DNA from 2 places in the Sphingopyxis sp. 113P3 genome. Region 1 is predicted to be linked to the other one. Evidence: predicted binding sites of a transcription regulator. Region 1 holds the regulator's gene; the other holds the start of a gene.
The links. The regulator LexA, encoded in region 1, represses DNA repair genes until DNA is damaged. The targets are predictions, from matches to a motif close to GTTCCNCNCTTGTTCT.
Positions count from the first base shown of each region.

Region 1 (11,820 bases):
CCCAACCGCGCCTTTGGCGCCCACTCGAAAGATTGCCCGCCCGATGATCACCGCGATCCGCAACCTCTTCTCTTCCGCGATCGGCAAGTTTCTCGCACTCGCCTTCGTTGTCCTGGTGGGCGTCGCCTTTGCATTGAGCGACGTCACCGGCAACTCGACCTTTGGCGGGCTTGGCGGTGCTACGGTTGCCGAGGTGGGCGACACCGACATCGGAGTCGGCGAGCTGCGCGACCGCGTGAATCTCGCCTATAACCAGGCGCGCCAGCAGCAGCCGGGGCTCACCAAGGCGGCGTTCGTCGAATCGGGCGGGCTCGACCAGGTGCTCGACCAGCTCATCGAAGGCGCGGCCTTCGAGCAGCTTGCGAAGAAGATGGGTTTTGGTGTCAGCAAGCGCCTCATCGACGGGCGCATTGCCGATCTGCCGATCTTCGCTGGCGTGTCGGGCCGCTTCGATCAGGGGGCTTATCAGGCATTTTTGCGCCAGAACGGGATCAGCGAGGCGCAGCTGCGCGGCGATGTGGCTCAGCAGGTGCTTCTTGAACAGATCGCCGAACCGATCGGCAGGATGCCCCGGGTGTCCGCGGCGATGGCACAGCCCTATGCCGCGCTGCTGCTCGAAAAGCGGCGCGGGTCGGCAACTTTCGTCCCCGCGAGCCCCTTTGCGCCCACCACCGATCCGGGCGATGCGGTGCTGCGCAAATATCTCTCGCAGAACCTCTCGCGCTATACGGTCCCCGAGCGCCGCGTGATTCAATATGCACTATTCGACCGCAGCGCCGTGCCGGTGCCCGCGGTGACCGACGCCGAGGTCGCCGATGTCTACAAGGCCAACGCCGCGCGTTACGCCGCGAGCGAGACGCGCCGTTTCGCGCAGGTGATCGCGCCCGACGAGGCCACAGCAAATGCGATCGCAGCCAAGGTGCGCAGCGGTGCCTCCCTTGCCGCAGCGGCGCAGGCGGCAGGGCTGTCCGCCGCGACCACGGGAGACCTTACGCAGTCCGCTTATGCGGCCACAACGAGCGCAGCTGCAGCCAAGGCCGGCTTTGCCGCCAAGCAAGGCGAGCTTCTCGGCCCGACGCAGACCGAACTCGGCTGGGCCGTGGCACGCGTCGAGAATATTACTGTCAAGCCCGCACGCACTGTTGCTGATGCGAGCGCCGAAATTCGCGAAGAACTTGCCAAGAACAAGGCGAACGAGGCGATCGTCGACTATTATAACGCCATCCAGGACGCTGTGAACGGGGGCGCCGCGATCGAGGAGGTTGCAAGCGACCGCAAGCTCCAGCTCGTCGAGACGCCCGCGCTGCTCCCCACCGGCCGTGCGCCGACGCAACCTGATTTTGCGCTTCCTCCCGAGTTGGCACCGATGATCTCACAGGCCTTTCAGGCGAGCGCGGAGGGCGAAGGCCAGCTCGCGACGATTACCGAGAACGAAAAGTTTGCGGTCTTCGCGGTGAAATCGATCGTCGCGGCCGCCCCGCCCCCCTTCGCGGAAATTCGCGCTGGCCTTCTTGCCGACTGGCGCCTTGCGGAGGGTCAGAAAGTGGCGCGCGACAAGGCGCGCGCGATCGTGAAAGCCGTTGAAGGCGGCAAGGACCTTGCGACCGCGGCGCGCGAAGCGGGTCCGAACGTCGGCTCGGTCCAGACGATCGGCGGCAGCCGCGCCGAACTCGGCCAGAATGGCCAGCCGGTGCCGCCCGAGCTCGCGCTTCTTTTCTCGATGGCACAAGGCAGTGTGAAGACGCTTGAACTCCCCGGCAATCGGGGGTGGATGGTCATCGCCCTCGGAGAGGTCGACCGGCCGAACCCCAAGGATATCGACCCCGCGCGCGTCGCTGCGATTGCGCAGCCGCTCGGCCCGGCGTTCGGCAACGAACTGGTCGGCCAGCTCGTCGCCGAGGCGAAGCGCCGCGCCGGCGTGAAGATCAACAAGGACCTGCTCGAGCAGCTGCGCAAGGAGCTGACCGGCACGGCGCCGGCGCAGTAGCCCCCGGGATGACGGCGCTCGAAGGCAGGGCCGCCGCGCTCGAGGCGCTGGCGCAGGGACGTGGCGCGGTGGTCTGGCAGCGCCTGATCGCCGACGTCGAGACGCCGGTGTCGGCGGCGCTCAAGCTGATCGAGGCGGGGCGCGGAGACTGGGTGCTCGAATCGGTCGAAAGCGGTGAGACGCGCGGTCGCTACAGCCTTCTCGGCCTCGATCCCGACCTGATTTTCGAGGTTGATGGCAACGCCGCGCGGATCAATCGCGACTGGCGCCATGACAAGGCTGCGTTCGTGCCCGTGGCGGGCCCCGCGCTCGAGGCGCTGCGGGACCTCGTCGCCGAATGCCGCTTCGACGTGCCCGCCGGACTGCCCAAGGCGCTCGCGACGCTCGTCGGCTTCTTCGCCTATGAGACCATCGGCCTCGTCGAGGAACGCGTGCCGCGCGCCCCCGGCGCGGGGCTTGAACTTCCCGACATGATCTTCGTACGCCCGACGACGATCCTCGTGTTCGACCGCCTCGCCGACGAATTGTTCCTCATCGCACCGATCTGGCCCGATGCAGGCGCGCCAATCGACCGGGTGATCGACGCAGCGCAGGACCGGCTCGACGGCATCGCCGCGCGGCTTGCAAGCCAGAGCGCGCAGACCCAGCGTGCGACCACGGACGCTGAGCCGGACGCGATCGTCCGCAACGCCGCGACCACGCCCGAGCGCTTTGCCGAAATGGTCCGCACCGCGAAGGACTATATTGCGGCAGGCGACATTTTTCAGGTTGTGCTCTCGCAGCGTTTTTCGACGCCGTTCGACCTTCCGCCGTTCGATCTTTATCGCGCACTGCGCCGCATCAATCCCTCCCCTTTTCTCTATTTCCTCGACCTTCCCGGTTTCGCACTGATCGGCTCGTCGCCCGAGATTCTCGTTCGCGTGCGCGACGGCGAGATCACTATCCGGCCCATCGCGGGCACCCGCCCCCGGGGCCGGACCAGCGCCGAGGATGCCGAGAACCGCGAAAGCCTGCTCGCCGATCCCAAGGAACGCGCCGAGCATCTGATGCTGCTCGATCTTGGCCGCAACGATGTCGGCCGCGCCGCCGAAGGGGGGAGCGTCACCGTCACCGACAGCTATACGGTCGAATTTTACAGCCACGTCATGCATATCGTGTCGAACGTCATCGGGCGCCTCGCACCCGACAAGGACGCGATCGACGCGCTGTTTGCGGGGTTCCCGGCGGGGACGGTCAGCGGCGCGCCCAAGGTCCGTGCGTGCCAGATCATCGCCGAGCTCGAAGCCGACGCGCGCGGGCCCTATGCGGGCGGCGTCGGCTATTTCGCGCCCGACGGCAATATGGACAGCTGCATCGTGCTGCGCACGGCGATCGTCAAGGACGGCGAAATGCACGTCCAGGCGGGCGCGGGCATCGTCGCCGACAGCGACCCTGCATATGAACAGCGCGAGTGCGAGGCCAAGGCGGGAGCGCTCTTCGCCGCTGCGCGCGAGGCGGTGCGGCTTGCGGGCACCCCAGGTTACGGGCAGTAGGGCATCATGATCCTCGTCATCGACAATTACGACAGCTTCACGTTCAACCTCGTCCACTATCTGGTCGAGCTCGGCGCTGAAGTTCGGGTCGAGCGCAATGACGCGCTGAGCGCTGCCGAAGCCATGGCGAGCGGTGCGGACGCGATTCTCATCTCGCCAGGCCCGTGCACGCCCAACGAGGCCGGAATCAGTCTCGAGCTTGTCGCAGCCTGCGCCGAGGCAAAGACGCCGCTGCTCGGCGTTTGCCTCGGACATCAGGCGATCGGCCAGCATTTCGGAGGCATCGTCCAGCGCGGCCATTTGATGCACGGCAAGACCTCGCCCGTCTGCCACGACGGGACCGGGCTTTTCGCCAATCTTCCCTCGCCGCTCACCGCGACGCGCTATCACAGTCTTGAAGTCGTCGAGATTCCGCCCGTTCTCGCCATCAACGCAACCAGCGACGACGGCGCGGTCATGGGCTTTCGCCATGTCGAGCTGCCGATCCACGGCGTCCAGTTCCACCCGGAAAGCATCGCAACCGAACACGGCCACGCAATGCTCGCCAATTTCCTCCGGATCGCCGGATTGCCGGTCGCCGAGCGGCGGGCGGCATGAGCCGCTTCGGCCCCTTCCCCGACCCCGGCGCGCTTCTCGGTCCCGACGAGGCAGCGCATGCTTTCGAGACGATGCTCGACGGAGGCGGCGAGGATGAAGAGGTGGCCGCCTTCCTTGCGGCCCTCTCGGACCGCGGCGAAACGATGGTCGAGATCGCCGCGGCCGCGCAGGCGATGCGCGAGCGGATGATCCCGGTCGATGCCCCCGAAGGCGCGATCGACGTTTGCGGCACCGGCGGCGACGGTCATCATACGCTCAACGTCTCGACAGCCGTGTCGATCGTGGTGGCGGCGTGCGAGGTCCCCGTCGCCAAGCACGGCAACCGGGCCGCGTCTTCGAAGGCGGGCGCCGCCGATACGTTGGAAGCGCTCGGCCTCGACCTCACGCGCGCGAGCGAGACAGCGGCGGCGCAGCTTGCCGATCTGGGCATCTGCTTCCTCTTCGCTGCGCACCATCACCCGGCGATGAAGCGCATCATGCCGATCCGCAAGGCGCTCGGCCGCCGCACCATTTTCAACCTCATGGGGCCGCTCGCCAATCCGGCCCGCGTCCGGCGTCAGCTCATCGGCATTGCGCGCCCTGCCTATGTGCCCGTCTATGCCGAGGCGATCCACCAGCTTGGCACCGATCATTCGCGCGTGATCTCGGGCGACGAAGGGCTCGACGAACTGTCGCTGGCGGGCGGCAATGAAGTCGCGGTCATCACCGCAGAAGGGGTGCGGATGCAGCGCAGCACGTCCGCCGATGCGGGCCTGCCAACGCACCCCATTTCGGCCATTCGCGGCGGCGATGCAGCTTATAATGCGAAGGCGCTCCGCGCGCTTTTGATGGGCGAGCACAGCGCCTACCGCGACGCGGTCCTTTACAATGCAGCCGAAGCCCTCGTCGTCGCAGGCCACGCGGAAACCCTTGTGGACGGGGTCGAGGAAGCCGCCGAGGCGATCGACAAAGGGCTCGCCAACGCGCTGCTCAACTGCTGGATCGCCTATAAATGAACAGACTGACCGAAATTCTCGCGACCAAAGCGGTCGAAGTCGCCGAGCGGCGCAAGTCGCGGTCCATCGCCGCGCTCGACGCCGTCGACGGCGGCGCTGTGCGCGGTTTTGCCGCAGCGCTCGAGGCAAGAATCGCCGCGGGCGGCCTCGGTCTCATTGCAGAGATCAAGAAGGCTTCGCCGTCCAAAGGGTTGATCCGCGAAGATTTCAACCCTGCCGAGCATGCACGCTCCTATGAAGCAGGCGGCGCGGCGTGTCTTTCGGTTCTGACCGATGCGCCCTATTTTCAAGGGCATGAGGAGTATCTGATCGCCGCGCGCACGGCGTGCAGCCTCCCGGTGCTGCGCAAGGATTTCATGATCGACCCCTGGCAGGTCGCCGAAGCGCGCTCGATCGGCGCCGACGCGATCTTGATCATCGTCGCCGCGCTCGACGACGGCGCGATGCGCGAGATCGAGGCGGCCGCCCGCGAACGCGGCATGGACGTTCTCGTCGAGGTTCACGACGAGGCCGAACTCGAGCGCGCACTTACCCGGCTCGAATCGCGCCTGATCGGGGTCAACAACCGTGACCTACGCACCTTCGAGACCGACCTTGCCGTCACCGAGCGCCTCGCAAAGCTGGTACCGGCAGGGACTCTCCTCGTCGGCGAGAGCGGCATTGCAACGCACGCCGATTGCGCGCGGCTCGCGGCAAACGGCGTCCATGCCTTCCTCGTGGGAGAAAGTCTGATGCGCCAGAGCGACGTCACCGCCGCGACCAAGGCATTGCTTGAGGGATGAGGCTCGGGCCTTGCCCCCTGCCCCTCACCGCTCCCCCCCTTGCCTTTTCTGCCCTGCGTTGCTTCGCTTACCGCGATGAAAGACAAACCGACTCACCTCGACGAAACGGGCGCAGCGCATATGGTGGACGTTGGCGCCAAGCCGGCGACTGAGCGGCTTGCGATTGCGGAAGGGCGGATCCGCATGGCGGCGGCGGCGCTTGCGGCGATTCGCGCCGGGAACATGCCCAAAGGGGACGTGCTTTCCGCCGCACGGATCGCCGGGATCATGGCGGCAAAGCGCACCGCGGATCTTATTCCCCTGTGTCACCCGCTCGCGCTTACCAAGGTGACGGTGGACTTTGCCTGGGAAGACGGCGGCATCCTGGTTCGCGCGAGTGCCGCGACAACCGGTCCCACGGGGGTGGAGATGGAGGCCCTGACCGCCGCCTCGGTCGCGCTTCTCACGCTTTACGATATGGCAAAGGCCCTCGACCGGGCCATGGTGCTGGAGGGCATCCGTCTCTTGGAGAAGAGCGGCGGCCGCTCAGGCGACTGGCGCGCCGAATGAAGCTGCTCTTGAGCGTCGAGGAAGCGCAGGCACGCATCTTGGCGCTCGCCGCACCGCTTGCACCCGAGAATATCCCCTTTACCGATGCGGTTGGCCGTTTTCTTTCAAAAGATGTCACAGCGCTGCGCGATCAACCCGCCGCCGCGCTATCGGCGATGGACGGCTATGCAATACGCTTCGAGGATCTTCCAGGGCCATGGTCGATCACGGGCGAGGTGGCTGCGGGCGCGATGCCGTCGCGCGCGATCGGTGCGCGCGAGGCAATGCGTATCTTTACCGGTGCAATGCTTCCCCCCGGCGCCGATACGGTGGTGGTACAAGAGGATGTCGCGGAAGCAGGCGCGGCCCTGGTGCTGACCGGCGAAGGCCCGGCGGCGCGCGGAAAACATGTGCGCGCGCGCGCTGGCGACTTTGCCGCGGGGACGTGCCTGCTTGCCGCTGGGGCGCGGCTTACGCCCGGCGCGATCGCGGCCGCGATCATGGCAGGCGCGCCTGCGGCAGCGGTAGGCCGCCGCCCCCGCGTTGCAATTCTGACCACCGGCGACGAACTCGTCCCGCCGGGTCATCCGCTTGGCGTGGGCCAGATACCCGACAGCAATGGTGCGATGCTCGCCGCGATGCTTAAGGAAGAGGCGGCCGAGGTGGGCCTGCCCCTTCATGCACCCGACGATCGCACGCTGATCGCGAATGTCCTGCGCGATCTTGCGCGACATCATGACGTCATCGTCACGATCGGGGGGGCCTCGGTGGGCGATCATGACCATATCCAAGGCGCGCTCGCCGGCGCGGGAGGGTCGGTCGATTTCTGGAAGGTCGCGATGCGACCTGGCAAGCCGCTCGTCGCCGGGACGATCGGCACGGCCGCTCTGCTCGGCCTGCCGGGCAATCCCGCTTCCGCGTTCGTCACCGCAACGCTGTTCCTCCTCCCTCTCGTCCGCCATCTCGCGGGCGCGCGCGCGCCGCTCCCGCTCGTCCGCCAGGCGCCGCTCGCAGCGCCGCTCGCGGCGGGTGGCGAGCGGCGAGACTATTTGCGCGCCCGTCTCGATGCAGACGGCCTCACCCCCTTTGCCTCGCAGGACAGCGGCCAGACCGTTCCGCTCGCCGCCGCCAATGCGCTCGTGATCCGCGAGCCGCGCGCGCCCGCGCGCGCGCCGCTCGAAAGCGCTGACTATATCGCGATTGCTTGACAAGTTCCGCTCTGTTCCACTATCGTTCTCCTTATGTCCGGCGAGCCACTTATGGAGATCGAGTGATGTTGACCGCTAAGCAGCACGAACTGCTCCACTTCATCCAGCAAAGGCTCGACGCCAGCGGCATTTCGCCCTCGTTCGAAGAGATGAAGGAGGCACTGGGCCTCAAGTCGAAATCGGGCATACATCGCTTGATAAGCGCTCTTGAAGAAAGAGGATTCCTGCGTCGCCTCCCGAACCGTGCGCGCGCGCTGGAGGTCTTGAAGCTTCCCGAAGCTGCAAGGGCGAAGGCGCCGAGCGACCATAATGTGCTGCCGCTGCGCAAGCCTGCAGCGGCGCGGCCGATCGCTGCGAACGACATCATCGAGGTTCCGCTTCACGGCCGTATCGCCGCGGGCGTGCCGATCGAGGCCTTCGAAGATCACAACCAGCTTTCGGTTCCGGCCGCGCTCCTGGGTTCGGGCGAGCATTATGCGCTTGAAGTTTCGGGCGACTCCATGATCGAGGCGGGTATTCTCGACGGCGATTATGCGCTGATCCAGAAAGCCAGCACCGCCCGCGAAGGCGACATTGTCGTCGCGCTGGTCGACGGGCAGGACGCGACGCTCAAATATTTCCGCCGCGAGGGCCGCATGATCCGCCTCGACCCGGCGAACAGCGCTTACGAGCCGCAGCGCTACGAGGCCGAGCGCGTCATGGTTCAAGGGCGACTTTCCGGGTTGCTTCGCCGCTACCACTGACCTCGAGCCTCCGCCGCCGCCAATGTGCGCGGCGTAGCGCGGGCGTCCCATGGGAATTTGGCCCGCCGCACCGACGGGGCGGCGCTGACGCGAATGGGCGTTTGAAGCGGCCATGTCGCCATGCTAGGGGCACCCCCGATCCGTCCCGGCCCCCGCCGGCGACGGCAAAAACGAGTGAAAGACTTCGTGGTGGCAACCCCAGACCAGACTGATTTGACCGAAGCGACCGGCAGTGCCGTGGTGACCCGCTTCGCCCCCTCGCCCACCGGCTTCCTGCACATCGGCGGCGCGCGTACCGCGCTTTTCAACTGGCTGTTTGCGCGCCACCACGGCGGCAAATTCCTGTTGCGGATCGAAGACACCGACCGGGTGCGTTCGACCGAGGCCGCGATCGACGCGATTCTCGACGGCATGAAGTGGCTCGATCTCGATTGGGATGGCGAGGCGGTCTATCAATTTGCGCGCGCGGGCCGGCACGCCGAGGTCGCGCACGACCTGCTGGCGCGGGGTGAGGCCTATCGCTGCTACCTGACGCAGGACGAGCTTGCCGCCATGCGCGCCGAGGCGCAGGAAAGGCGCGTACCCTTCCGGGTGCGCAGTCCGTGGCGGGATCGGGATGACGGCGACCCTCAAGCGCCGCACGTCATCCGCCTGCGCGCTCCCCAGGAGGGCTCGGCGACCATCCACGACCGCGTCCAGGGCGAGGTGACGGTGCAGAATGCCGAGCTCGACGACTTCATCCTGCTCCGTTCGGACGGAACGCCGACCTATATGCTGAGCGTCGTCGTCGACGACAATGACATGGGGGTGACGCACATCATTCGGGGCGATGATCATCTCAATAATGCGTTCCGCCAATCGGCGCTCATCCGCGCGATGAACTGGCGCGAGCCCGTCTACGCGCATGTCCCGCTGATCCACGGCGCCGATGGTGCGAAGCTGTCGAAGCGCCACGGCGCGCTCGGCGTCGATGCCTACCGGGACGAGATGGGCTATCTTCCCGAGGCCGTGAACAATTACCTGTTGCGGCTCGGATGGGGGCATGGTGATCACGAGATCATCAGCCGCGAGCAGGCGATCGAATGGTTCGACCTCGCCAATGTCGGCCGTTCGCCCTCGCGCTTCGACTTCAAGAAGCTCGAGAATCTGAACGGGCATTATATTCGCGAAGCGGACGATTCGCGGCTCGCCGGCCTCGTTGCGCCGCGCGTCGAAGCGCTGGTCGGACGGCCGCTTGACGATGCGGACCGCGCGCTCCTCACCCGCGCGATGGGCGCGCTCAAGCCGCGCGCGAAGACGCTCGGCGAAATCGCCGAGGGCGCCGTCTTCCTCTTTCTGCCTGATCAACTGGAGATGGACGAGAAGGCCGCCCAGCTGCTGCGCGATGCGCCCGAGGGCCTCCTTTTGGATGTGACCGAGCGGCTCAGGGGTCTCACCGACTGGACCAGCGAGAGCATCGAAGCGGCGGTTCGCGAGACCGCCGAAACTGCAGAGCTGGGGCTCGGCAAGCTTGCCCAGCCGCTGCGCGCCGCGCTGACCGGCCGCGCCGTGTCGCCGGGAATTTTCGACGTGTTGCTGCTGCTCGGCCGCGACGCCAGTCTGGCGCGACTTGACGCAGCGCACAATTTTCCGGCAGGGGCGTAGCCACATTGCCTTTGGCCCTCCACACAGGGGAAGAAACATGACCGAACCGACCGCCAAAATCACCCTGGGTGACACGAGCATCGAGAGCCCGATTTTGTCGGGAACCGTAGGCCCCGATGTTGTCGACATCCGCAAATTCTATGGTCAGACCGGCGCCTTCACCTATGATCCCGGCTTCACCTCGACCGCGAGTTGCGAGTCGAAGCTGACCTACATCGACGGCGACGAGGGCGTGCTGCTCCACCGCGGCTACCCGATTGGCGAACTCGCCGAGCATTCAAGCTTCATGGAAGTCGCCTATCTGCTGCTCAACGGCGAACTGCCGAGCGCGGACGAGCTGACCCGGTTCGACAACACCATCACCCGCCACACGATGGTCCACGAGCAGCTCGCGACCTTCTACCGCGGCTTCCGCCGCGACGCGCACCCGATGGCGATCCTCTGCGGCGTTGTCGGTGCGCTGAGCGCCTTCTATCACGACTCGACCGATATCAACGATCCGCACCAGCGCATGATCGCCAGCCACCGACTCATCGCGAAAATGCCCACGATTGCGGCGATGGCGTATAAATATTCGGTCGGCCAGCCGTTCGTCTATCCGCGCAACGACCTTGGCTATACGCATAATTTCCTGCGCATGACCTTCGGCGTCCCCGCCGAGGAATATCAGGTCGACCCCGCCGTCGTGCGCGCCCTCGACCGCATCTTCATCCTCCACGCCGACCATGAGCAGAATGCGTCGACGTCGACGGTCCGCCTTGCCGGTTCCTCGGGCGCCAATCCCTTTGCCTGCATCGCGGCGGGCATCGCCTGCCTGTGGGGTCCGGCGCACGGCGGCGCCAATGAAGCCGCGCTCAACATGCTGCGCGAGATCGGGCGGCCCGAGCGCATCCCCGAATATATCGCGCGGGCGAAGGACAAGGACGATCCCTTCCGCCTGATGGGCTTCGGCCACCGCGTCTACAAGAATTACGACCCGCGCGCGACCGTGATGCAGAAGACGGTGCGCGAGGTGTTCGCCGCGCTCAAGGTCAATGATCCCATGTTCGACGTGGCCCTGCAGCTTGAGGAAATGGCCCTCAATGATGATTATTTCATCGAGAAGAAGCTGTTCCCGAACGTCGACTTCTATTCGGGCGTCATCTTGTCGGCGATCGGCTTCCCGACGACGATGTTCACCGTCCTCTTCGCGCTCGCCCGCACCGTCGGCTGGGTCGCGCAGTGGAACGAGATGATTTCCGACCCGGCGCAGAAGATCGGCCGCCCGCGCCAGCTTTACACGGGCCCGGCGCAGCGCAGCTATGTACCGGTGGAGAAGCGCTGAGCGCGAAGCCCCCGCAAATGCGAAAGAGAGTAGGGCTGCGCCGAGGCGCGGCCCTTTCTTTTCGGGATGAGCCGTTCAGGAGCAGCCCATTCGCGCCTGGAGGATGAGCCTTATGCCCCTTCGCGCGCGGGGAGACTGAGCGTGAAGCGCGCGCCCTGCCCCGGGGCACTGTCGACGGTGAGATCGCCGTCCATCGCGCGGGCGAGCCGCCGGGCGATGTAGAGGCCGAGCCCCGACCCGCCGCTGTCGGTGCGGCCGAGGCGTTCGAACTTCTCGAACACCACCGCTTGCTGCTCGGCCGAAATTCCCTGCCCCTGGTCGGCAACCGTCACCGTCGCCCGGTCGCCCTCGCGGTCGACGCGGATCCAGATCAGCGAATTCTCGGGCGAATAGCGGATCGCATTGCCAAGGAGGTTGAGCAGCACCTGGAGGACGCGGCGGAATTCACCATATGCGGGCGCCTGATCGTCGGTGCGCGGC
Region 1 covers NZ_CP009452.1:1,994,489-2,006,308, reverse strand. The annotation lists gene LH20_RS09715 (peptidylprolyl isomerase) at 44-1,987, shown strand; gene trpE (anthranilate synthase component I) at 1,996-3,519, shown strand; gene LH20_RS09705 (anthranilate synthase component II) at 3,526-4,116, shown strand; gene trpD (anthranilate phosphoribosyltransferase) at 4,113-5,111, shown strand; gene trpC (indole-3-glycerol phosphate synthase TrpC) at 5,108-5,893, shown strand; gene moaC (cyclic pyranopterin monophosphate synthase MoaC) at 5,969-6,442, shown strand; gene LH20_RS09685 (molybdopterin molybdotransferase MoeA) at 6,439-7,629, shown strand; gene lexA (transcriptional repressor LexA) at 7,695-8,372, shown strand; gene gltX (glutamate--tRNA ligase) at 8,586-10,016, shown strand; gene LH20_RS09670 (citrate synthase) at 10,054-11,340, shown strand; gene LH20_RS09665 (sensor histidine kinase) at 11,451-11,820, opposite strand, start outside.

Region 2 (11,820 bases), 1.5 Mb from region 1:
TTTCCTGAAGGCAGAGGATGTCGGGAGTTTCCTCGCGCAGGAATTTCTCGACGATGCCGAGACGGGCGCGGACGCTGTTGATGTTCCAGGACGCGATACTTGTCATGCCGTCGGCTCTATCGGCGCGGATCGGCCTTCGCAATGGCGCTGCAGCGCGAGGGAGACGAATCATAAACCCCCGTCCCAGGGGCGGTGGAACGGGGGTTCAAGGTCAGCGTTCGTCACGCTCTTGAATGAAGACACCTGGCCGTCCGGGTGGGGCAACAGGGGGAAACCCAAAGCCGGGGGCCGTGTCGGCGCCTTCGAGAGTTTCGATAGCGCGCCTTGCCTGTCGCCAAGCTGAACGAGAGCCGCCCGAAGGCTGTGTGGCGACCGTTCGTCGGCTTCAGCCTACCATTCGTCGAACGCCGGCCCCCTCTTTTTTCGGGGGACCGGCGTCGGTGCAAAGCTCGCAGAGCCGAAGCGGTTAGCGCCCGCGGGTCTTCGGCCGCGGGTCGGTCCAGCGGAAGGTGGAATCGGCAACCGCGACGTTGAACTTCTGATTGCTGAGATCGATCCGGGTGCGGTTGTTCTGCGAGTCGAGCGCGACCCAGCCGCGCAAGCGCAGCCCGCCTGGCGCGCTTCCATCGCGCAGGAACACCATCGTGATCGTTCCATATTCGGGGCGCTTGGGGTCCTTGACCTCGACGCTGATCACCCCGTCACTCCCGGTGGGCAGGACCTTGGCATATTTGCTGAGATCGCGATCGGGATCGAGCAGCGCGCCAAGCGGCGAATTCTTCACCGGCCAGCTTTGCACCTGCTTCACCTCATAATCGATCATCGTCAGCCGGCTGCCGTCGCCGACGATGAGCAAGGGCACGCCCTTTTGATATTGGAAGCGGATCTTGCCCGGACGCTTCAAAGTCAACGTACCGCTGAGCCGCTGGCCCTTGCGGTCTGTCTGGACGAAATCGGCGGTCATCGAACTGGTGTTCTTGAGGTGCGCCTGCACCGCGGAAAGCGCGCTCGGCGTCTCAGCAAGAACGGGGGCGGCAAAGACGAGCCCCGCGGCGGCGGCGGGCGCAAGCGTCCAGGCGGCGATGCGGGTCAGGCTCTTGCGGGTAGGGGTCAGGTTCATAGGACTCTCATTTTCATGGCTCTGTTGCGCCGGAGATGCGCTCGCGGCATTGAATGCGCGCTGAACCCGGCGTTGGGAGAGGTTCAAGCCGCGAAACCGCTCTTGGTTCCCCTTCCCCGTCAGCGCGGCTGCCCATATTGGTCGGTCAGCACGTCGCGCCGCCCGACATGATTGGGCGGGCTCACGAGACCCTCGTCTTCCATCCGCTCGATGAGCCGCGCCGCGCTGTTGTAGCCGATGCGCAACTGGCGCTGGAGCCAGCTCGTCGAGGCCTTCTGACTGTCGACGACGATCTGGCATGCCTTTGCATACATGCGGTCCTCGGCGCTATCGCCGCCGGCAGGCGCGCCCTCCATCGCGAAACCGCCGTCCTCGGGATCCTCGGTCACGCTTTCGACATAGTCGGGCTGGCCCTGTCCGCGCCAGTGATCGGCGACCGCGCGCACCTCGTCGTCGGAGACAAAGGGGCCGTGGATGCGCGTGATCTGCTTGCCGCCGGGCACATAAAGCATGTCGCCCTTGCCGAGCAGCTGTTCGGCGCCCGCTTCGCCGAGGATGGTGCGGCTGTCGATCTTCGAGGTAACGTTGAAGCTGATGCGGGTCGGCAGGTTCGCCTTGATGACGCCGGTGATGACGTCGACCGACGGACGCTGCGTTGCGAGAATGAGGTGGATGCCCGCGGCGCGCGCCTTCTGCGCAAGCCGCTGGATCAGGAATTCGACCTCCTTGCCTGCGGTCATCATGAGGTCGGCAAGCTCGTCGACGACGACAACAATCTGCGGCAGCGGCTGATAGTCGAGCGTCTCTTCCTCATAGACCGGCTGGCCGGTGTCGGGGTCATAGCCGGTCTGGACGCGGCGTCCGAGCGACTTACCCTTGGCGAGCGCGGCGCGCACCTTGTCGTTGTAGCCTGCAAGGTTGCGCACCGACAGCGACGACATCATCCGGTAGCGGTCCTCCATCTGCTCGACCGCCCATTTGAGCGCACGGATCGCCTTCTTGGGCTCGGTGACCACGGGGGCGAGGAGATGCGGGATGCCGTCATAGACGCTGAGTTCCAGCATCTTGGGGTCGATCATGATCATCTTCACCTGGTCGGGGCCGAGGCGATAGAGAAGCGAGAGGATCATCGCGTTGAGACCGACCGACTTGCCCGATCCGGTCGTACCCGCGATCAAGAGGTGCGGCATTGGTGCAAGATCGGCGATCACGGGATCGCCGCTGATATTCTTGCCAAGGATGATCGGAAGCGCCCCCGTCTGATCCTGGAAGAGCTGGCTGCCGATCATTTCCTGGAGCACGACCGCCTCGCGGTGCGCGTTGGGCAATTCGATACCGATGACGGTGCGGCCCGGGATCGGCGCGATGCGCGCCGACAGCGCCGACATGTTGCGCGCGATGTCGTCGGCAAGGTTCGACACGCGGCTCGCCTTCGTACCCGGCGCGGGTTCAAGCTCGTACATGGTGACGACCGGTCCCGGGCGAACCGCGGTGATGACGCCCTTGACCTGGAAATCCTCGAGCACCGATTCGAGCAGCCGCGCATTGCGTTCAAGGCCCGCCTTGTCGATCTGCCCCGAGGGACCCTCGGGAGGCGCGGCGAGGAGGTCGATCGACGGCAGGTGATAGTGGGTGAAAAGTTCGGTCTGGGGCTTGGCCTTGGGCTTGGAGGGCTGCGAGCGCTGCACGGGCTCTGCGATCTCGGGCGGCGCGCGGTCGCTCGGCTCGGCGCGCGGACGCGGACGCACGACGCGGTCCATGAGGTTTGTTGCGCGTTCGGCAGGCGAGGCAGCGGCCGCCGGCGCGGCGGTGCGGCTGCTTTCGGCCGCGGGAAGGCGGAAACGGCTCGCCCATCCCTTTTCGAGCCGCAAGGCGCGCGAGGCAAGCCATAGCCCGGCGACGAGGAGCAGCAATATAGTGGCAATCCGAAGGAGCGCGGCGGCAGGCTCGCCCGCGCGATCGAACAGCGGTGACACCGCGTTTCCAAGAACAAGCGGTACAATGCCGCCCCAGCCCGCGGGCAGCGGCGCGTCGCTGTCGGGTGCCCAAAGCTGCGCGCCCAGCCCGACGAGCGAAATGGCAACGAGCATGAAGACCAGCTGGCGCTTCCAATAGGGCTGGGGCGTCTGGGCCCAAAGCCGCCATGCCATGATCCCCAAAAGCGGCAACAGCAGCACGACAGGAACGCCGCCGACGAACAGCAGGAGATCGGCAAACCAGGCCCCCGCGCTTCCCATCCAGTTCGACGGATTGCCGCCCGCCGCCGTGTGAATCGCGGCATCGGTGCTGTCGTGGGTGATGAGCGCGAGAGTGAGAAAGAGAGTGAACAGAGCGAGCGCCGCCGCCGCCCCGATGACCATCGAGCGAGCGATGCTCGCGCGGAAAACGGTGCGCCAATCGGCCTTTGCGGTCGCGGCCTTGCGGCTTGCCATGCGAAATCGGTCCCCAATGCAGTTGGTCCCGGCGATATGCGCATGCGCCGGACTCGGCGTCAAGCGCGGCTCGGCCCGCCTGCCCGCTTCCCAAGGGCGTCCTGGCGGGCTAGGGCGGCATGCATGACCGAAGCGCAGCGCAGCGATGTCCTGATCTCGGGCGGCGGCCTTGTCGGCCAAACGCTCGCCCTTGCGCTTGCGCATCACGGTCTCTCCTCGCAGGTCGTCGATCCTGCCGACCCGGTCGCCACCATCGCTCCCGGCTTTGACGGCCGTGCCTCGGCGATCGCGAGCGCGACATGGCAGATGTTTCAGGTACTGGGGCTCGCCGACCGGCTTCAGGGTCATGGCTGCGCAATCCGCGCGATCAAGGTCAGCGACGGCGGGCAGGCGGGCGAGCTTGATTTCGTGACCCAGAGCGACGACCCGGCGCTGGGCGTGATGATCGAGAATCGCCAGCTCCGCTTAGCGCTCGCCGCCGCGATTGCCGATGCGCCGCTCGTCCGGCTCAACATGCCGGCGAATGTCACGGCGCGCACGGTCGATGCCCACGGCGTCACACTGACGCTCGCGGACGGCAAGCGGCTCGCCGCACCGCTCCTCATCGTTGCCGAGGGGCGCCGCTCGCCGACACGCGACGAGGCCGGGTTCAGCATCGCGAGCTGGTCCTATCATCATCACGCGATGATCGGCGCGGTCGCGCACGCCCGCCCGCACGATCATGTCGCGCATGAAATCTTCTTCCCCTCAGGCCCCTTTGCCCTGCTCCCGCTCGTCGATGATGCCGAGGGACGGCACCGCTCGGCCTTTGTCTGGACGGTTTCGGAGAAAGACGGACCCGCCTTTGCCAAGCTCGGCGACAGGGGGTTCATCGCCGAGCTCGAAAAGCGCGCCGGCGGCCTGCTTGGCCAGATGGAGCTGGTGGCGCCGCGGATGACCTACCCGCTCGGTTTTCACCACAGCGCAAAGATTGTGACCGACCGGATCGCGCTCGTCGGCGACGCGGCGCACGGCATCCATCCGATTGCGGGGCAAGGGCTCAACCTTGGCCTTCGCGACGTCGCAGCGCTTGCCGAGGTGCTCGTCGACGGCGCGCGGCTCGGGCTCGACCTCGGCGACGCGGCTCTCCTCGCGCGCTACCAGCGCTGGCGCGGGCTCGACAATCTGATGGTCAGTCTTGCGACCGACGGTCTGACCCGCCTCTTCGGTATCCCCGGGCGTGCCGCCTCGGCGGTCCGCCGCGCGGGGCTTGGTGCGGTGCAGCGGCTGCCCACACTCAAGCGCTTCTTCATGGACGAAGCGCGCGGCGAATCAGGCGACCTTCCCCGATTGCTCGCGGGGGCGGAAATTTAGGGTAGGGGACGGGGTCGCGGGCAATGCCGCCCCACTATTGAAGCGTCGCGCGCCCGTCGTCGCCGTCGAAACGGCCGAAAAACTGCATGAGCTGGATAACGAGCTCGGCCCGCGCCTCGATCGGTGTCGCTTCGAGCAGCGCCTGTTTCGCCGCCGCATCGAAAGGGGCGACCTGAGCGATGCCGTTGACCAGCGTCGCATCGTCGAGCTGGCCGACCGAATCCCAGTCGACAACATAGCCCTGCCGCGCCGCAAAGCGCTTCGCTTCGCGTTCGAGGCTGGCGCGTTCGATGCTCGACAGGACGGCATCGGTTTCAACCTCGGTTTCAATCTCGGCCTCGACCTGGCGAAAGGGCGTGGTGACGTCGAGCTCGCGGCGCACGCGGAACCGCGCGACGCCCTCGAGAATCAGGTTGAAACGCCCCTCTTCGAGCGCCTCGACATCGACGATGCGTCCGACGCACCCGACCTCGTAGAGGGCGGGCGGCTCGCGGCTTTCCTCGCCCGCGATCTGCCGCGGCTGGATCATTCCGATCTGACGGTCGCGTGCCAGCACTTCCTGCACCATCGCCTTGTAGCGCGGCTCGAAGATATGGAGCGGCAGGTGCAGCCCCGGAAACAGCACTGCACCGGGCAGCGGAAAGATCGCAATCCGCTGGATGGTCAGGGGCGCCGCCTCGCTCATCAGCCGAACAGGATGAGCGACAAGCGGCGGCGCTGCGCCGCAACCCAGGGGTCTTCAAGCCCCACGGCCTCAAACAGTTCAAGGAGCTTCGCACGCGCGGCGCCTTCCTGCCACTCGCGGTCGGCTTCGACGATGCGAAGCAGATTGTCAGCGGCTGCGTCGCGCTGCCCGGCGCCAATCTGGGCGACGGCAAGGTCAAAGCGCGCCTGGTGATCCTCGCCATTCGCCGCCACCGCGGCTTCGAGCGCCGCGAGCTCGCTTGCATCGGGCGCATCGGCAGCGAGCGCGACTGCACTTTTCGCCTGCGCGATCGCGGGGTCGCCAGCGACCTCATCGGGCACGGCGTCGAGGGCGGCCTGCGCGGCCTCGATCTCGCCCGCTGCGAGCAGCGCGCGGATGAGGCCCCCATGCGCTGCGGCATTGTCGGGTGCCATGTCGAGGATTTGCGTAAAGATGCTCGCCGCGCGCGGTCCGTCGCCCTCGGCGAGCACATTTTCGCCCATTTCGATCAAGGGCGCGATCTCGACCGCGCGGGCGCTCGCATCGCTCTCGATGGGAAGCTGCGCGAGAAGCTGGTCGAGCACGGACTTCAGCTGGCTTTCGGTCCGGGCATTAGTGAGATTTGCGACCGGCTGGCCCTGGAATATGGCATAGACGGTCGGAATCGACTGGACCTGAAACTGGCCTGCGATGAAGCGATTCGCATCGACATCGACCTTTGCCAGCACGACGCCCTTGTCGGCATAGTCGGCGGCGACCTTTTCGAGAACGGGAGCGAGCTGTTTGCACGGGCCGCACCATTCCGCCCAGAAATCGAGGATGACGAGCTTCGTCATCGACGGCTCGACGACGTCGCGGCGGAACGCTTCGACCGCTTCCTTTTCCTGCGGGTTCAGACCCAGAGTGGCCACGATGTGATTGCTCCCTTGCTATGCGGTTCGCTCGCTTATGTGGGAATTACGCCGCCAATGCCAACCCTTCGCGCCTTCGAGACACGAAAAGCGCAATGAGGGCTTGCCGACTCCAAAAGCCGGTGCTAATCGCGCGCCTCACCCGCTGGCACCTACCCGGTCGCCAGCCGCCAGAGCGGGCGTAGCTCAGGGGTAGAGCACAACCTTGCCAAGGTTGGGGTCGAGGGTTCGAATCCCTTCGCCCGCTCCAGTTTTCCAACGACTTAGCAGCGATTTGAGCCCTCCGGGCTCCCCTCGGGGGAGCGCTCCGGGGAGCAGATTTGCGCGGCAATTTCCCCGACGTAGGGCAAGAAAAAGACCGCCCGGTTGCCCAGGCGGCCGTTATCGAGCGGGTCGGGCCGGTCAGTTGGGACGGCTGTCGGGCTTGCGCGCGCCGCGCACGTAAAGCTCCCGCATCACCTCGTCGGTCTCGCGTACCGTGCAATTCCAGTCGCTGAACGCATCCTCGACCCGGTCGAGAAAGTCGCGGGTGTCCTGTGGCAGGCGCTCCCCGTGCTTGTCGTTTGCATGGACCGCCAGGTAGCCGATCATCGGCACGATCTGGTCCCACGCCCGCACAGGGTTGACGGCCTTGAGCGCGTACAGGGCACAGTCGAGCAAGCGGGCGACCTCGGGTGCGCAGTGCGCCTCATCAGTTTCGAGCTGCTGGATGGCGGCTGGGATTTCACGGAACAGGGCGGCCCAATCGGTCATGTGGATTTCGTCAGTCATGCGGTTCTCCTTTGCACCGGCCGTCTGTGCCGGGGAGCTGGACGTTGGCACGTCCCCGCAGCCGAATGTTGTGGGCTTATCCAGCGCACTCGCGCCATGAGTTGACAGGCGGCTGCGTATAGAACAAAACAGGAACATAAATTCCTTGACAGATTGACGTCGGGACGTCAAAGATGCGGAAACACAGTCGAGGGAGCCGACATGTCCGCAGCACCGGGGAAGATCAGGGACGCCATCATTGGCTACATGGAGGCGCTTGGGGGCGACGCTTCGATCAAACAGATCAGTGAAGCCATCAGCGTTCACCTGGGCCCGGTGCGTCCGTCGTCGGTTCGCTCCTATCTGAACCTGAACGTCGGCCGGGTGTTCGAGCGAACCGCGCGCGGCCGCTATCGGCTCGTGGGCGACGCAGAGAACGTCCACCGGGTCGGGCTTGAACCGGCCGTCGAGCATGAGAAGGCCGTGCTGTACCATGCCGACTGTTTCGATTGGCTGGCTGCCCGAGAGGAGGCGTCCATTCACGCGGTCGTCACGGACCCGCCCTACGGGCTGACGGAGTATAGCCCAAGGGAGCTGAGCAAGCTCCGAAATGGGCAGGGGGGTGTTTGGCGCATTCCCCCGTCGTTCGACGGCCACCGTCGCTCCCCGCTCCCCCGGTTCACCATCATGTCGGACGAAGACCGCAAGGAGCTCCACGCCTTCTTTCGTCGGTTCGGTGCCCTCGTCGCTCGCGCGATCGTGCCAGGCGGCAACGTGCTCGTCGCGACCAACCCGCTCTTGCAGCACGTCGTGGCCTCAGCAATGACGGAGGGCGGCCTTGAGCTGCGCGGCAGCATCGCCCGGCTCACCATGACCATGCGTGGCGGTGATCGCCCGAAGAACGCGCACGAGGAGTTTGCTGAGGTGAGCGTTATGCCGCGCTCGCAATGGGAGCCTTGGGTGGTGCTGCGCCGCCCCCTTGAAGGGCGGGTCCAGGACAATCTTCGCAAATGGAAGACGGGCGGCTTTCGGCGACCGTCGGACGACCGGCCCTTTGGCGACGTTATCAAGTCGAGCCCCACCTCGGCAGCGGAGCGCGCCATCGCGCCCCACCCGTCGCTCAAGCCGCAGGACTTCATGCGGCAAGTCGTGCGCGGCTCGCTCCCCCTTGGTGAGGGAGTAGTCGTGGACCCGTTCGCCGGATCAGGATCGACCCTCGCCGCCGCGAATGCGGTGGGCTATGCAAGTATCGGTGTTGAGGCAGACCCAAAGTTTGTCAGGCTGGCGGCAGAGGCCATCCCGAAGCTGGGCTCACTGCGCTAGATAGACCCAACTGTCCCGCAGCTTCTGCACTCCCTCGCGATGGAGGGTGGCTGTGCGAGTTCCTAGGCCGTGGACTCATAAGCGTTGATCCAGAGGCGTGCTGAGAAGAGCTTGATGGCGGCGAGGAAGTTGTCGGCTCGCTTGTCGTATCGGGTGGCCAAGCCTCTGGCGTGTTTGAGTTTTCCGAAGAAGCGTTCGATCAGGTTGCGATATCGGTAGAGGAAGGTGCTGAACACAAAGCCCTGCCTGCGATTGCGCTTGGCGGGAATGTTGGCGAAGCCGCCTTGTGCTGTGATCCGCGCGCGGATGGCGTCGCTGTCATAGGCCTTGTCGGCGAGGAAGGTGCTGCCTTCCGGCACGGCGCCGAGCAGCGGATCAGCTTGTTTGCAATCGCTCGCCTGTCCTTCGGACAAGTGCAGCTGGATCGGCAGGCCTCGTCCATCAACCAGTGCGTGGATCTTGGTCGTCAAACCGCCGCGGGAACGTCCCATGCAGCGATTTGGGTCCCCCTTTTTAAGGTCGCACCGTGCTGGTGGACCCGGATGGAGGAACTGTCGATCATCACCAACTCGCCGTCGAAGGCATGGGAAACTGCCGTCAGCAGCCGATCCCACACACCGGCTTTGCGCCAGCGCACGAAGCGATTGTAGCAGGTGGTGTGTGGACCATAGCGTTCCGGAATATCCGCCCAGGGGCTGCCTGTGCGGAACCGCCACAATATCCCGTTGATCACCCGGCGATCATCCACACGTGGCACGCCCCGCGGCTTGTTCGGAAGCAGCGGCTCGATCACAGACCATTCGAAATCTGTCAGCTCAAAACGGCGACGCATCTCCAAGACTCCTTTCCCGAGCCTTGAATCAATCACTGCCGCCTCGCGCAACTCAGTTTATGAGTTTACCGCCTAGCTCACCGCGCGCGTTCCGCCGGAAGTCGTCAACAGTGACGTGCGCCAGATAGACCTCGCTGAACCGGGTAGCCCGGCGCTCTGCCGCTGGCTCGGTCACCTGGTCGATCTCGTATACGAAGACGCAAAGCCACTGATCGCGCGCGCCGTGCGTGTCGACCGCGCCGCCGCGCTTCCGGGTGGTCTTGATCTCAACCCCATGCTCCCCGGCCTGAATGCTGTCGAGCTGGTAGCGCCCTCGCACGATCAAGTCTGGATGGCCGTTATGGAAGTTGTTCTGGCAGAGCGAACGGGAGTGTCGTGCCATGCTTGCGGTCATCATGTCGGAGATGGTGCCTGACATATTCGCAGGCCGAAGCACTTCCTCTAGTCGAGGCAGACCGCGATCATGGAACAGCGTGTTCACATCAAAGAAGAAGTCGTACACGTCCTGCATCGCAAGCGCGAAGTCATCCAGCCGTAGTTGATACGGAAGCTGGATATTCGGATTGAACCACTCGCGATTAACAGTTTCCCTGACCGGCACTCAGCCCCTCCGCCCCTTTGCTCGGACGGTGACACTGCAACATTGGCGAGAGAGTGTCGAGAGTTACAGCGCGTAGGGGCTCACATTCAGGTGCCGACAGACGTTGCACATGCGATGGCCCGGCCCCTCGCTCTTGAAGGGCTGGCGGCACCGTAAGCACGGCCGCTCTTGGGCCGCTGACCTGACTTGTTTGACGCCCGTTCCCGGCTCGTCCGCCGCGACAATGCCGTTCTCCCGGCGCGGGCCTAGGTCGAACTCGATGTCGCCCTTGCGGATGCGGTAATTCAGCTCCCCGGCGAGAAAGCCCAGGGAGCGGGCCTCTCCCCATGTCATGCCAACCCGGAGCTGGGCCCAGCGGGAGCCGGGGCGGGCGGTGTAATTCAGCGCGGCAATTTTGCGGTCGTTCACCGCTTCTTGCTCCCCCTGGGCGGTTTGCAGTCTGGCCTGCCAGGGGAGCGGGGCGGCTGGGCCGGGTACGGGCTCTGTTGCGCCGGGCGATGGGGATGTGGCGAGTGGCGGGGGCCGCCAGGTGGGCGCATCACTGTTCGTCCCCCTCATCGTCGGGGTCCGGCTCGTCGCGCTGCCACTCAAGATCGCCGCCGTGCAGCGCAAGGGCCTCGTCCCGCGCGTCATGGTAGCGAAGGTTCATGGTCGGCTCGCCATTGAACACATCGAGGTCCGACTGCCGGGGCTCCCGACCGTTCCGCAGGTCCGCAAGGGCGCGGTCCAGCGCCTCGGTGCGCGCTTCCCGAACGAGCCGGGCAGCCAGCTCGTCGGCCGTCTCCTGCTTGGACTGGCTGCCGTACCGCTCCACCCAGCCATCGGCCAACATTGCCGAGATGGGGTCGCTCACCGACCCGCCTCCCCGAGTGACTTGAGGCTCTTGGCCGCCTTGGCGGCCGGGGCGTCCCGCATCGCCAGAATATCGCCGTAACGCTTCACCAGGGCAGAGCTCGACGCGGTAAGGCGCTGCAAGGCCGCGTCGGTGGCGGCGAGCTGGGCATTGTCCACCGGGGCGAATTGCGCGGCTGCACGGGCCCGGAGGGTGGCATGGGTTTCGGGGGTGAGCCCAGAGAGGAACGGCTGAGCATGGATGACCGCTGCCACGGTCGCCACGTCGCCCCCGTCCACTGCTTGCGCGACGAACTGCATCCGCTGCTCGGGCTTCTTCATCGCCTTGATGTGCGCGCGAACCTCGGCTGCCAGGGCGAGCCCTTCGGCCGTCTTGCGCGTCGGGTGGTCAAGCGCGGTCGCCACGCGGGTTTCCAGCGTCTGCCGGTAGCCGTTCAGCTCCTTCACGCGGCGGTCGATGGCCGGGCTAACGCGGGCGAACGCCTGCTCGGCGGCCGCGATGAACTCGGTCGCATCCACAACGCGCGTCGGCTTGCCCTTCACCATCCGCACATCACCGCTAATCTCGGTACGGCCACCGCGCTCGACGGGGTGCTGGCGACGGCGGGCCGGGGCGGCGATGGCCTGCAAGTCGCGTTCGGCGTCGTTCATCCGGCCGAACAGGTCGTAGCAGAGGCGCAGCCCCTCCCGCGCCGCCGACAGGACGGTGACGCCCAGGGTGTCGGGCTGGTTGAGCGCGGCCCCGATGCCCAAGAGGCTGTCGGGGTGCAGGGACATGGGCACGTCCCCACGAACGGGCACGGAATCATCGAACGGGGTGGGCATGGTTGGCTCCTTTCTCAGTAGTTGCCCGCCGAGACCCGGCCGGTTCCCCAGCGGACGTTGGCGTGCATGACGGCGTAGCGAGCAGCGTCGGCGGCATGGTCGGGGCCGTCGGTCATCACGTCCTCGGGCCGGGACG
Region 2 covers NZ_CP009452.1:3,476,218-3,488,037, forward strand. The annotation lists gene LH20_RS16750 (exodeoxyribonuclease III) at 1-106, opposite strand, end outside; gene LH20_RS16755 (LolA family protein) at 467-1,120, opposite strand; gene LH20_RS16760 (FtsK/SpoIIIE family DNA translocase) at 1,240-3,552, opposite strand; gene LH20_RS16765 (FAD-dependent monooxygenase) at 3,676-4,905, shown strand; gene LH20_RS16770 (LON peptidase substrate-binding domain-containing protein) at 4,940-5,590, opposite strand; gene LH20_RS16775 (tetratricopeptide repeat protein) at 5,590-6,501, opposite strand; tRNA gene LH20_RS16780 (tRNA-Gly) at 6,677-6,751, shown strand; gene LH20_RS16785 (hypothetical protein) at 6,904-7,272, opposite strand; gene LH20_RS16790 (DNA-methyltransferase) at 7,474-8,574, shown strand; one part of gene LH20_RS23045 (IS5 family transposase) at 8,637-9,091, opposite strand; one part of gene LH20_RS23045 (IS5 family transposase) at 9,091-9,406, opposite strand; gene LH20_RS16805 (hypothetical protein) at 9,459-10,007, opposite strand; gene LH20_RS16810 (hypothetical protein) at 10,071-10,415, opposite strand; gene LH20_RS16815 (hypothetical protein) at 10,546-10,860, opposite strand; gene LH20_RS16820 (hypothetical protein) at 10,857-11,684, opposite strand; gene LH20_RS16825 (AAA family ATPase) at 11,699-11,820, opposite strand, start outside.
Region 2: a site for LexA is predicted at 7,393-7,408, ahead of LH20_RS16790 (DNA-methyltransferase). Genes of this name have one in related genera too.